3 regions of the Salinivibrio sp. YCSC6 genome follow, and region 2 is predicted to be linked to each of the others. Evidence: predicted binding sites of a transcription regulator. Region 2 holds the regulator's gene; each other region holds the start of a gene.

Region 1 (3,569 bases), on a different replicon from region 2:
TTGGTAAAGGTTACGGATATGTGTTTTGATGGTGGTGCCGGCGACATCGAGCTCTTGAGCAATTTGTTCATTGCTCAAGCCCGAATAAATGAGCCCAAGGACTTGCCACTCGCGTTGCGTGAGCGAGCTGGTGCGTACTAACTCAGGGACGTTGGGGTGTTTCACCAATTTTTCGACGAAATCTTCATCAAAGTGAACGGCGCGGCTGCGCTGATGACTGGCAATTTCTTTCAGCAGTTGCTGAGCGCGATGACGCTCTAATGCCCCGAGTGCTTGCTGTTGAAGCAACTGGTGCAGTAAGGGCGCAATAGCCTCGCCTTCGATTAAGAAGTTACCCACCATGCCGGTCTGGTTGGTTAGCGTGAGCGCCTCTTGCAGTAAGGTTTTCGCATATTCTTCTTCCTGCTCTCGGCTGGCGAGTACGGCTTCCACAATCAGGTTGCGATTTTTATCCGTGACTAGGCATGTGCGGTCGGCTTCTTTACGTAAGAAGGCCAACGCCTCGCGGGCTTTGTCATGATGTCCCAGTTGTAAGTACGCACGGGCAATATTTCGCCATTGCAGTTGGCAAAAATGGTTGCAGGCAGTGTCGGGACGCACGGCTTGATGGAGCCATTCATCGATATTGGTGAGCTCATGTTTGGCTTGCCAGTATAAGAGCAGTGACAGCGAGGCATTGGCGGTCCAGTCTACGTGGTAAACCGATTCACGAAGAAGGTGTTCGATATGATCGATATACTTTGAGGCTTTATCGAGCTCACCACGGCTAATCGCGACGCGAGCCAGCATGGAATAACTGTGCAAGTGTTTGCTCGGCGGCTGCGTTTCCAGCACGCGAAGTCCTTTATGCGCACAGACTTCGGCTTCATCCAATCGATGCCAGCACCATAGAATTTGTGCCCGCAAGCGCAGCGCAAATTCATGCAAAGGGACTTGGTGGAGCTGCTGATCTTCAATCAATTTATCGGCGCTATCCAACAATTCGAATGCAGCTTGCACGTAGCCTTGTGCGAGCAAAATTTCGCTTTGTTGTAAAATCGCCCATAACGCTTGGTGGTACACTTGATGCTGGCGCGCGAGCTTCTCGGTTTGCTGCATCATAGACAGAGCGCGATCAAGCTGCCCAACCACGTGATTTACTTCCCCCACCACGGATGTGGCGACAATGCGACCGCGATAGTTCGCGCTGTCAAGTTGGCTAAGTGCCAGCTCAGCCAGCGCCATCGCTTGGTCAGGGTCATTGCGATTGATGGCAACTTGGGCCAGTAACGCGTTGGCATTTCCCTGATAATCAATATCAAGCGTGATATTACGTTCTTGGTAGGCTTGCTCTGCTTCTGCGAGAAGTTCACCGACTTCATGATATCTGTGTTGACTCTGCGCTAACCACGCGCGTAGCAGACCTAAGTTGGGGTAGGTGAATAGCAACTGATTACTGATTTGGCCGATAGCCGCCTCTAGGGTCGAGAGCTCTCCACGATTAAACATACGCCAACCGTGCTGATTGAGGATATCCGCCATCAAGGTATCGTCTTCGGCGTAGCGGGCGTGGCGCAATGCTTGATGGGGCGTATTCAGCTTTAGCCAAGCCAACGCTGCCTGTCGGTTTAAGTGTTGTTGCTGTTGAGGGATCCGTGCTTGACGCTCATGGGCGAGAAACTCTGCGAATAAATGGTGGAAGCGGAACCAGTTATTGTCTCCTTCCAACGGATAGATGAATAAACCGTAGCGATTTAGCGACTCGAGCATGCCGAGCGCGTCTTCGCGCTCGGTCAGCGCAAAGACCAGCTCGTCATTAAACATTTCCAGCACGGAAACTTGCATTAAAAACTGACGGGTTTCACTGTCCAGCAGATCAAAAACCTCTTCGACCAAATAATCCCACAGGTGGGCATGGTTAAAACTCGCGCAGGAGGCGGCACTTTGCATCAGGGTCCGTTTTTGATGCTGAGCCTGAATCGCAATTAATTGTAGGGCAGATGGCCAGCCCTCGACGTAGGCACAAAGGGTGCTCGCGGTGGTTTCGTCGACACCATCGGCGACACGTTGATTAAAAAAGCGGGTGGTCTCTTCATTATCGAACGCAAGCAGTTCATTGCCGATCTCGATCATCAGATCGCGAACCCGCAAATTTGCTGTCCCTAGCGGCGGATTCGCGCGCGAGGTCACCACCAAAGTCAGGCTATCGGGCATGTGCTTAATAAAAAAGCGCATTGCTTCATGAATGTCTTCATTGTCGATCAATTGGTAGTCATCCAATACCAGATAACAGGTGGACTGTAACCCAGCCAGCTCAGCGAAAACATCGGAGAGCAGCGCACGCAGGGATGAGAACTGGCGTTTTTCTGCTAGCTTAACGGTATTGGGGCACCCATCGTGGGTCGCTTTATTTAATGCTTGCAACAGGTAGTTGATAAAGCGGAAGCTGTCGTTGTCGCTGTCATCAATGCTGAACCAGCCGACATGGTTTTGATCGGCGAGCCATTGTGCGGCCATGGTGGTTTTGCCGTAACCTGCCGGCGAGCGGAACAACACCAATTTGTAATGTGGCGCTTGTTGGAGGATATCCAATACGCGCGGGCGCAAGATGGCATTGTAGAGACGGCCGGGACGGGTAAGTTTTGACGGGATCCACATAGCGAGAAGGTCCTTTACAGCGAGTGCGGCTTTGCCGCGTTTATCCTTGTACGCAAGTGTATGTAACTGGTCTGTCACAAACTATGATCCAGCGCTGATAATGGTGCAATTGCTCTATTTTGGTGCAGCTACGCCTTTTAATTGTGATTAAAGTCACTAATTTTATTGTTTCGGATACGGAATATAGAAGGTGTTACACGCCAGAGACGATGAATGCCCCCACAATTTGCGTTAGCGCACAAAATTAACAAAAGGGATTGTTCTTTTTTCACAGCCGTATTTTGGTCAGTGTTCCCTCAAATTGTGATTTTTATCACCTCAATATCACGAAATTCCTCCATTGATGAGAGCAAGCTCACTCACAGCTTGTGATGTGGCTCTCTACGCCCTGACAACTCCTCCTTTCCTCCTCCTGTCTCGGGAGGATGTTTGCATCGACAGGCTTGGGCAGGATGACTGTCATCGAGGTTTTTTTCCATTACGAGAGCGATGACATGACGCCTAAACAGCAACACGCATTTGATAAAAGCGCTTTTAAAGCCAGTATGACCCAGCATTTGACGCAGCTTGGTCGCACCCCCGAAACCGCGGAGATGCGCGATTGGTATCTCGCCTTAGGCCGCGCGCTGGCCGAACACACCACCAGTGATCTGGTTGCGACAGAAAACGATTTAGCCATCAAACAAGCGAAGAGTGTGAACTACTTATCCCTAGAGTTTTTGATTGGCCGCTTAACGGGCAACAACCTGATTAGCATGGGGCTTTACGATGAAATTGCGGCTGTGGTCAGCGAGTTTGGGTTTGGCCTGACCGATTTGCTTGAGCAAGAGCGCGATCCTTCGTTGGGGAATGGTGGTTTGGGCCGCTTGGCCGCGTGTTTTATGGACTCGCTGGCAGCCCAACAGTATCCAGCGGTCGGCTATGGCTTGCAC
Region 2 (3,569 bases):
TGATGATGCGCTGAAAGGGAGCGATTTTCTTCATCAAGGACGTTTGTGGGACTTGGACTGGCAAACCTACAAGACGTTAGCAGATGAAAGTGAATATGCAGCTTGGGTGGCAGCGCATGGCTATGGGGCGAACCACTTTACGGTCAGTGTGAATCAGCTGAATAACCATGATAGCTGTCAAGCGGTCAACGATACCTTGCGCCAAAATGGGTTTACCATTAACGAATCTGGCGGGGAGGTCAAAGGGGATGCGTCAGTCTTTTTGGAGCAATCCTCGACGATGGCTGATCGCGTGCCGGTGCAATTTAGCGATGCACGCCATGATATTCCGGGTGGTTTCTACGAGTTTGCGAAACGGTATCCGCTTCCGGACGGTGAACTTTATCAAGGTTTTGTCGCCGCCTCGGCCGATAAAATTTTTGAAAGTACGCATCAATAGTGGCGAGAGAAGAAAAGGAGAGCGATGCTCTCCTTTTTTGGTTGGCGGTGTTTAGCGACTTTCAATATCGAGCCAGAATGTATCGTCAATTGCCTGAGTCTCATTACTCAGATGTGGGTTGTCGACCCGAATAAAGGTGCGCTCACCAATATTGGCTTTCTCAAAGGTCTCTTTTACCAGAGGGGCATTCTCAAAAAATTCGATGAAGGATCCGTCTTGATAGGCGGCCGCAAAGGCATCGTTGAGCATGGTCGCTACCTCTGGGTTTTGGGGCGATACAAACAAGAACATTGGGAAGCGGTAGATTAGCATTAAGTGCGGATCAACCAACAGATTTGTATATTGAGGTCGCTCTGCCAGCTCGCTAAAAGGTTCGATAAGCGCACGCGGGAAGAGGTCGGCCCGTCCGGTATCGACGCCTTTAAAGATATTCTCAAAGCTTGAGATTTCTCGAACCCGAAATCCCGCCGACTGCAAGACCTTCACATCCGCCCAGCCTTGCCCTTGGATCATGGTCAGATTATTGAGCCCAGCTTGGTCACTGATTTGTGCAAGCTTGGGTTCGGTGGCTTGATTGGTAATGAACAAGCGATGGCCTAATAGACCCCGAAAGACTGGATAACGGATGGGAAGTAACTCTGACTCAAGGGTACGGTCGGCCCCGAGCCAATCTACCGTCAGTCGTCCTTGTTTTAGCATTTCCACTTTACGAGACTGAGAGCCAATTTGGCCTTGAAAGGCCTGTAAAGTGACAGACTCACCTGATTTTTCCGCTAAAAACTCAATCAAGTCGATAGCGTATAAATCGAGGGCAGAGCCAGCCCGTGGTTCTGGATGGACAATGGTGATATTCGCCGCAGCAGTTGAAGAAACCGCCGCGAGTAGCAATGCAGCAAGGGTTTGACGTAAGCTTCTCATAAACGACATCCTGTTAATCAGTTGTTAGATGGGTCGTTTCTGAAGTGTAGAACTTAGGTAATGAGTTTCCAGTCAATAAAAATAAAAAAACCGACGCAAAAGCGCCGGTTTTGTCGCAACACGCGAGGATTAGCGTGTGCCGTAAACCACAATGGTTTTACCGTGAGCTGAGATAAGGTTCTGCTCTTCCAGCATTTTAAGGATACGCCCAACTGTCTCACGCGAACAGCCAACAATCTGACCAATCTCTTGACGCGTGATCTTGATTTGCATGCCGTCAGGGTGAGTCATGGCGTCAGGTTGCTTCGCCAAGTTCAGTAGGGTCTGCGCAATGCGGCCGGTCACGTCCAGGAAGGCAAGGTCTCCCACTTTCTGGCTGGTCACTTGCAGGCGACGCGCCATCTGAGAGGATAGACGCATCAAAATGTCTGGGTTAACTTGGATCAGCTGGCGGAATTTCTTGAATGAAATTTCTGCTACTTCGCAAGGTGATTTCGCACGTACCCATGCGGTGCGCTCTTGGTCCTCTTCGAACAGACCAAGTTCGCCGATGAAGTCACCTTGGTTAAGGTAAGACAGGATCATCTCCTTGCCTTCTTCATCTTTGATTAGTACGGCCACAGAACCTTTCACGATGTAGTACAAGGTCTCCGCCTTTTCCCCTGCATGGATCAGAGTACTTTTGGACGGGTACTTGTGAATATGACAATGTGAAAGGAACCACTCGAGTGTAGGGTCTGTTTGAGGTTTTCCTGGAACCATATAACTTATTTCCTCTGCATGTGTTGCCCGGCAACGACGTCCTGTCTTTGTCTGAATGGAAACCCATCAGTCCAATGCACAGAATACGAGGTCTTGGCGCAGGCTACAAGCTCACTGTATGTTAACAAGAGTGTATCTTTTTTCTATCTGGATTTCTTGATTTTGATCTAAGCCAACCGCCTAAAAAATCGGCAAAAATGTGGCTAAGATCACGACCTGAGAAGTAATACACGTTAAGTGCGCTACGGCGGTTAACCTATCTTGCCTTTCTCAATCAACTGTTGGATCAAGGGGCGAATAATCAGCTCCATCGCAAATCCCATTTTACCGCCGGGCACGACCAGCGTGTTGTGCCGAGACATAAAGGCGCCACTGATCATTTGCAGTAAATAAGGAAAATCGACGTTCTTCATGCCACGAAAGCGGATCACAACAAAGCTTTCGTCGAGTGAAGGGATCCCTTTTGCATTCAGCGGGTTGGATGTGTCTACGGTCGGGACACGTTGGAAGTTAATATGTGTGCGAGAAAACTGCGGCGTAATGTAGTGCAAATAATCATCCATGGAGCGCACGATCGAGTCCGTGACAGCCTCGCGGGAATGGCCTCGGTCGCGCGTATCGCGGACAAACTTTTGAATCCACTCCAAGTTAACGATAGGCACCATGCCGATCAGTAAATCAACATGTTGGGCGACATTGACGTCACCATCCACCACCCCGCCATGCAAGCCTTCATAAAATAATACGTCGGTATTTTCAGGCAGATCTTGCCAGGGGGTGAAGGTGCCCGGCATTTGGTTATAAGGCACGGCTTCATCAAAGGTGTGTAGATAACGACGGTATTTACCTGTGCCTTGTTCGCCATATTCTTTAAAAAATTGCTCAAGGCGTGGGAAGTCGTTGGCCGTGGGGCCAAAGTAGCTAATATGACGACCTTGTTCACGGGCTTTACGGATCTCAACATCCATTTCTGGCCGCGTGAAGCGGTGAAAGCTATCGCCCTCTAACCAAGAGGCTTTGATGTTCATCATATTGAACATCTTACGAAACGCTTCGGAGGTCGTGGTTGTGCCTGCGCCGGATGAACCGGTCACAGCGATGATTGGGTGTTTAGCCGACATGACGAGCCCTGTCATTGATCAGTCTGAATTTACACCGCAGCCCACAAGGTGAGGCGGTGTTACGGTCTGAGATCGCGCTGACGACGAATATCCACTGTCTCATGCAGCTCAGAGTATACAATCACGGCGTCGCCGGATTTTAATTGTTCACGCACTTGTTCAACTTTCTCAGCAAAGCTGACTTCCTGCTCACCGTAATCTGTCCCTTCCCGCAACACAAAGTGTTCAATTAAATTGGTCAAGGTTTCGGCTGGCACAGATTGCCATGGAACCATCATACTACATCACCTTTTGCTGACATCGGGATGGCACGGACGCCATCTCCATGC
Region 3 (3,569 bases), 1.3 Mb from region 2:
AGGCAATAAGGTGGCCCACGTAAATCCTTCTGACCAAGGCTCCAAGATAATCATCGCACCACAGAAACCCGCGAGGGTTGCTAAGCTGCGAGCGATACCGACACGTTCTCGTAAAAATAACCCAGAACCGATGGTGGCAAATAAGGGAGAAGTCATCAGTAGAGCAATACCTTGCCAAATCGGTACAGGGTAGGCGAGAGCCCACAGCCACAGTTGAATGCCAATCACCGAGATAAACACGCGCAGACAGTGTTTTCCTAAATGTTCTGTTTTTAATGCGTGGCGTACACCCAGCTGTTTCAGCCACGGGATCATGGCAACCAGTGCGATCGCATATTGAATAAAGGCAACGGTGGTTGACGGCAAGCCGAGTTTAAAACTGACGTATTGTGAGAGGCTATTAACCAGCGCAAAACAGAGGCCGGCGATCAACATCCAGGCAGCACCTTGGATGGGATTATGAATTTGTTTCATCGCTGTGGTTATCCGAAAAAAGATGCTCGGATAGTAGCGTAAAACAGGCCGCAGAGCGACTAGAAATCAATGCGGCCTGATGTTTTGTATTAAGCTCTTAACCCCGCATATAACAAGGGAATGTCGGGATTAATGGCATCCAAGCTTGCTTGAGTGTCGGCCAGATGGCTCACGGTGCTGTTCACTACCTCGGCTAACGCCACAGAGGCAATCTGATCCCATGAGTAGCCTGCCATATTGGCGGCAATTAAAGCAACTTGAAGCGGAGGCAAACTCGGATTAAAGGCCGCATTCTCGGCATACATTCCTTTAAATACACGGCCATCGCTTGTTTCAACCGCAACACCGCTGTAGTTGCCCGAATAAGGTGCATGGCTAATGTTCGCCGCTTCAACGGCTTGTTTAAGCAGAGGATCGTCAATATCGTCCGCCGTTAAGCCTTGCGTTTGGTCGGCAAGCAGTCGCGCTTCAATACCTAGGTCGGCAGGGCCAAATGCTTCGGGAAGATAAGTGTGCAGTGATTTAGCGTCCGATTTAGGCAGTTGAATCACTAAGTCCTCAGCACCATTTAACTCGTTCATAAACTGGCGACAATGGCCGCAAGGACTGTAATTAATGGTGATGTCGGTTAAGCGCGTCGCCCCTTTGGTCCATGCGTGGCTGATCGCAGATTGCTCTGCATGCACGGTTTGTCCGAGTTGAACGCCAGTCAGTTCGATATTTGCACCTAGGTATAACGTGCCATCTTCTCCTCTGACAATCGCCCCAACATTGAAACGAGAAATGGGTGTCACAGCATAGGCTGCGGCCAGCGGGAGTAAAGCAAGGCGCAATGCCGCGCCAGACAGGCCACTCGCGGCTTCCATATCTGCCACTTGCGCGGGCGTAAAGGTCGCATCAAACGCCGATGCGTGAAGCCATTCCGAGACGGTGCTCTGTAGTGAGTCTGGCAATTGTGTCAGTGCGTCAATGAGTGCGGTTCGCATAGCATCACTTCTAAATGGTTAACGGCCTATCAGTGTAGAGAAGCGATCTTGATAAATGTGTGAGTAATATCACGCATACAATGCAAATATGATCTTGTTGCTCAAACTTAGAGTGACGTCAACATTTTTAAGCCTGTAAATACAGTCACTATGATTGCTTTTAAATACAGTCGTGAAGCTTGCTATTCCGGTTGCCAGTCCACGTAGGGGCGATGAACTTTATAATACTCACGCGCTAAAGCGCCACTGTCACGCAGGCGAGTGATCAACGCGGTGAGGTAGGCATCAATGGCCTGACCTTTCTTTCCTTTGGGGATCACAAATACATCTTGAAAATCAGCAAAATGTGCGCGGCGAATATTGGTCAGCCCTAACTGCTTGAGCATCATATCGGCTTCTTCTTGTGCCCAAACAAACCCATCAATGCGGCCAGCGGCGAGACGGCGCAAGGATTGTTCTATGCCGTGCGAACGTTCGACTTTAAACGGCATGTAGTAAGGCACTGCCTCAATCGTATAAGGTCTCGGATTAGCCCATAGGACATCAACGGGGAGGGGATTATTCTTATGGGTATATAAAACATGGGTGACATCGCCAAACGACTCACTGCTAAATGCAAAGGGCAAATCGGTGACTGTTTTCGTTGGGCGCACGGCGGGCAGCATTAAATCGGCACTGCCTTGTACGATACCATTAATCGCGCGATGAATGGGAAATACGGTGATTTCGATTTGTGTGTTCGGGTCTTGGTCATCGAGAAAGCGTACAAAATCCACGAACGGCCCTGACCCGTCAAGGTTTATCAGTCCCGGCAGTTCCCCCATGTGGATTACTAGCGTTTTTGGGGCATTATTTTTTACACTATTATCGCTTTGAGCCCATGCGTCGGAGAGAAGCAGCAGAGGAATGTAGAGTAGCAATAGCAGTAGATGTTTTGCCATGTAGCCTCCTTCAACCAACAAAAGCTCGCGACGAGATGCTGTGGGCTCTAAAGCCCACAAAAGTAAATGTTTTAAGTGAGTAATGCTGTTATTCCAATAATCACGGTTGCAGCGCTAAGTAGCACAATCAGTGGTTTGGTAATACTAAAGTCTGCCGCTTGTAAATCATCTGGCTTGGCGAGCGATGGTGGCTCATCGGCTTGTGGTTGCGTTCTCGGTGCGGGTCGATGCGACAGGGTTTGTTGGGGCAAGGCAACGCGATAGCCAAACTCGCCCACCACTTCAAAGGGCAAGCACTTTTTGCCGTTACGATAGGACTTTGCCATTAAAGACGTCACCACACTTTGGTGCTGCGCAAACGAGCTATCCGGTAATGCAACTTGCTTAAATAGCGTGCGGCTGGATAGCACTTCTCCCGCGTAGTAGCAAAGCATTTCTAGCATGCGTGACTCTTCGTAGGACAGTACCGTGATGGTTTGGTCGGTCCAATATAAGGTTCTGCTTTCTGGTTCGAAATCAACATCCGCAAATCGATAACAGCGCGTATTCACTTTGGTTGTCATAATTGAGCCCACTCCACACGATACTCTTTTTAAAAGTGTGGACTCAAATCACGGTTCTGCAACTAGAATATGGACGTTTTTTTTGGTAGACGAAGTTGGGCAGCGTGTGAGGAAATTTTGAAAAGCGATTATCTATCAGAAAGATAGTAGGCTTTCCCTTGCCAGCGGCTCCGATGATACCACGGCAAGGGAAGCAAAATTAACTGACCAAGGATTCCACATAGTAGTACACCGCTTTGAGGATCTTCAGCTGGTGTTCATCGTCTTGGTGAGCATCGACCAATTGCTGTAAGTTTTCCATGTATGCAGGCAAGTGGGCCTCGAAATAGTCGCGACGGTGCACAAACCACTTTTGCTGCTCAGCGTCAGTCAGTGTCCACGGATAATTACGCGCGCGATAGCGGAACAGCAGCGGCTTTATGCGCCAGTCGTCAACGCTCAAATCGAGCGCGGCAAGGTTTTCAGGATCGCGCGCACGAATAATTTCCATCGCACTTTGATCACTTTTCGAGAAAAAGCCTGCATATAGGGCACTATCGACGTCCTGATCGTCAAAGGGTTTTGATTCGGCAAAGACGGCAACCAGCTTTTCTCTCAGCTCTGGT

What was found. Region 2 encodes CRP, which controls carbon source genes, mostly activating them, when cyclic AMP is high. Its sites were predicted from a motif close to TGTGANNNNNNTCACA; they were not measured.
Region 1: malT (HTH-type transcriptional regulator MalT) is a predicted target of CRP. The motif match lies at 2,780-2,795, and genes of this name have one in related genera.
Region 3: cdd (cytidine deaminase) is a predicted target of CRP. The motif match lies at 1,519-1,534, and genes of this name have one in related genera.

The regions. Positions count from the first base shown of each region.
Region 1 is NZ_CP039517.1:687,088-690,656, forward strand. Features, by position in the region: gene malT (HTH-type transcriptional regulator MalT) at 1-2,637, opposite strand, end outside; gene E8E00_RS16925 (glycogen/starch/alpha-glucan phosphorylase) at 3,132-3,569, shown strand, end outside.
Region 2 is NZ_CP039516.1:2,641,696-2,645,264, reverse strand. Features, by position in the region: gene E8E00_RS12335 (DUF1338 domain-containing protein) at 1-439, shown strand, start outside; gene E8E00_RS12330 (hypothetical protein) at 491-1,357, opposite strand; gene crp (cAMP-activated global transcriptional regulator CRP) at 1,487-2,119, opposite strand; gene E8E00_RS12320 (phosphoribulokinase) at 2,371-3,240, opposite strand; gene E8E00_RS12315 (YheU family protein) at 3,300-3,518, opposite strand.
Region 3 is NZ_CP039516.1:1,359,230-1,362,798, forward strand. Features, by position in the region: gene E8E00_RS06245 (DMT family transporter) at 1-474, opposite strand, end outside; gene cdd (cytidine deaminase) at 564-1,460, opposite strand; gene E8E00_RS06255 (ABC transporter substrate-binding protein) at 1,643-2,401, opposite strand; gene E8E00_RS06260 (hypothetical protein) at 2,473-2,964, opposite strand; gene sbcB (exodeoxyribonuclease I) at 3,164-3,569, opposite strand, start outside.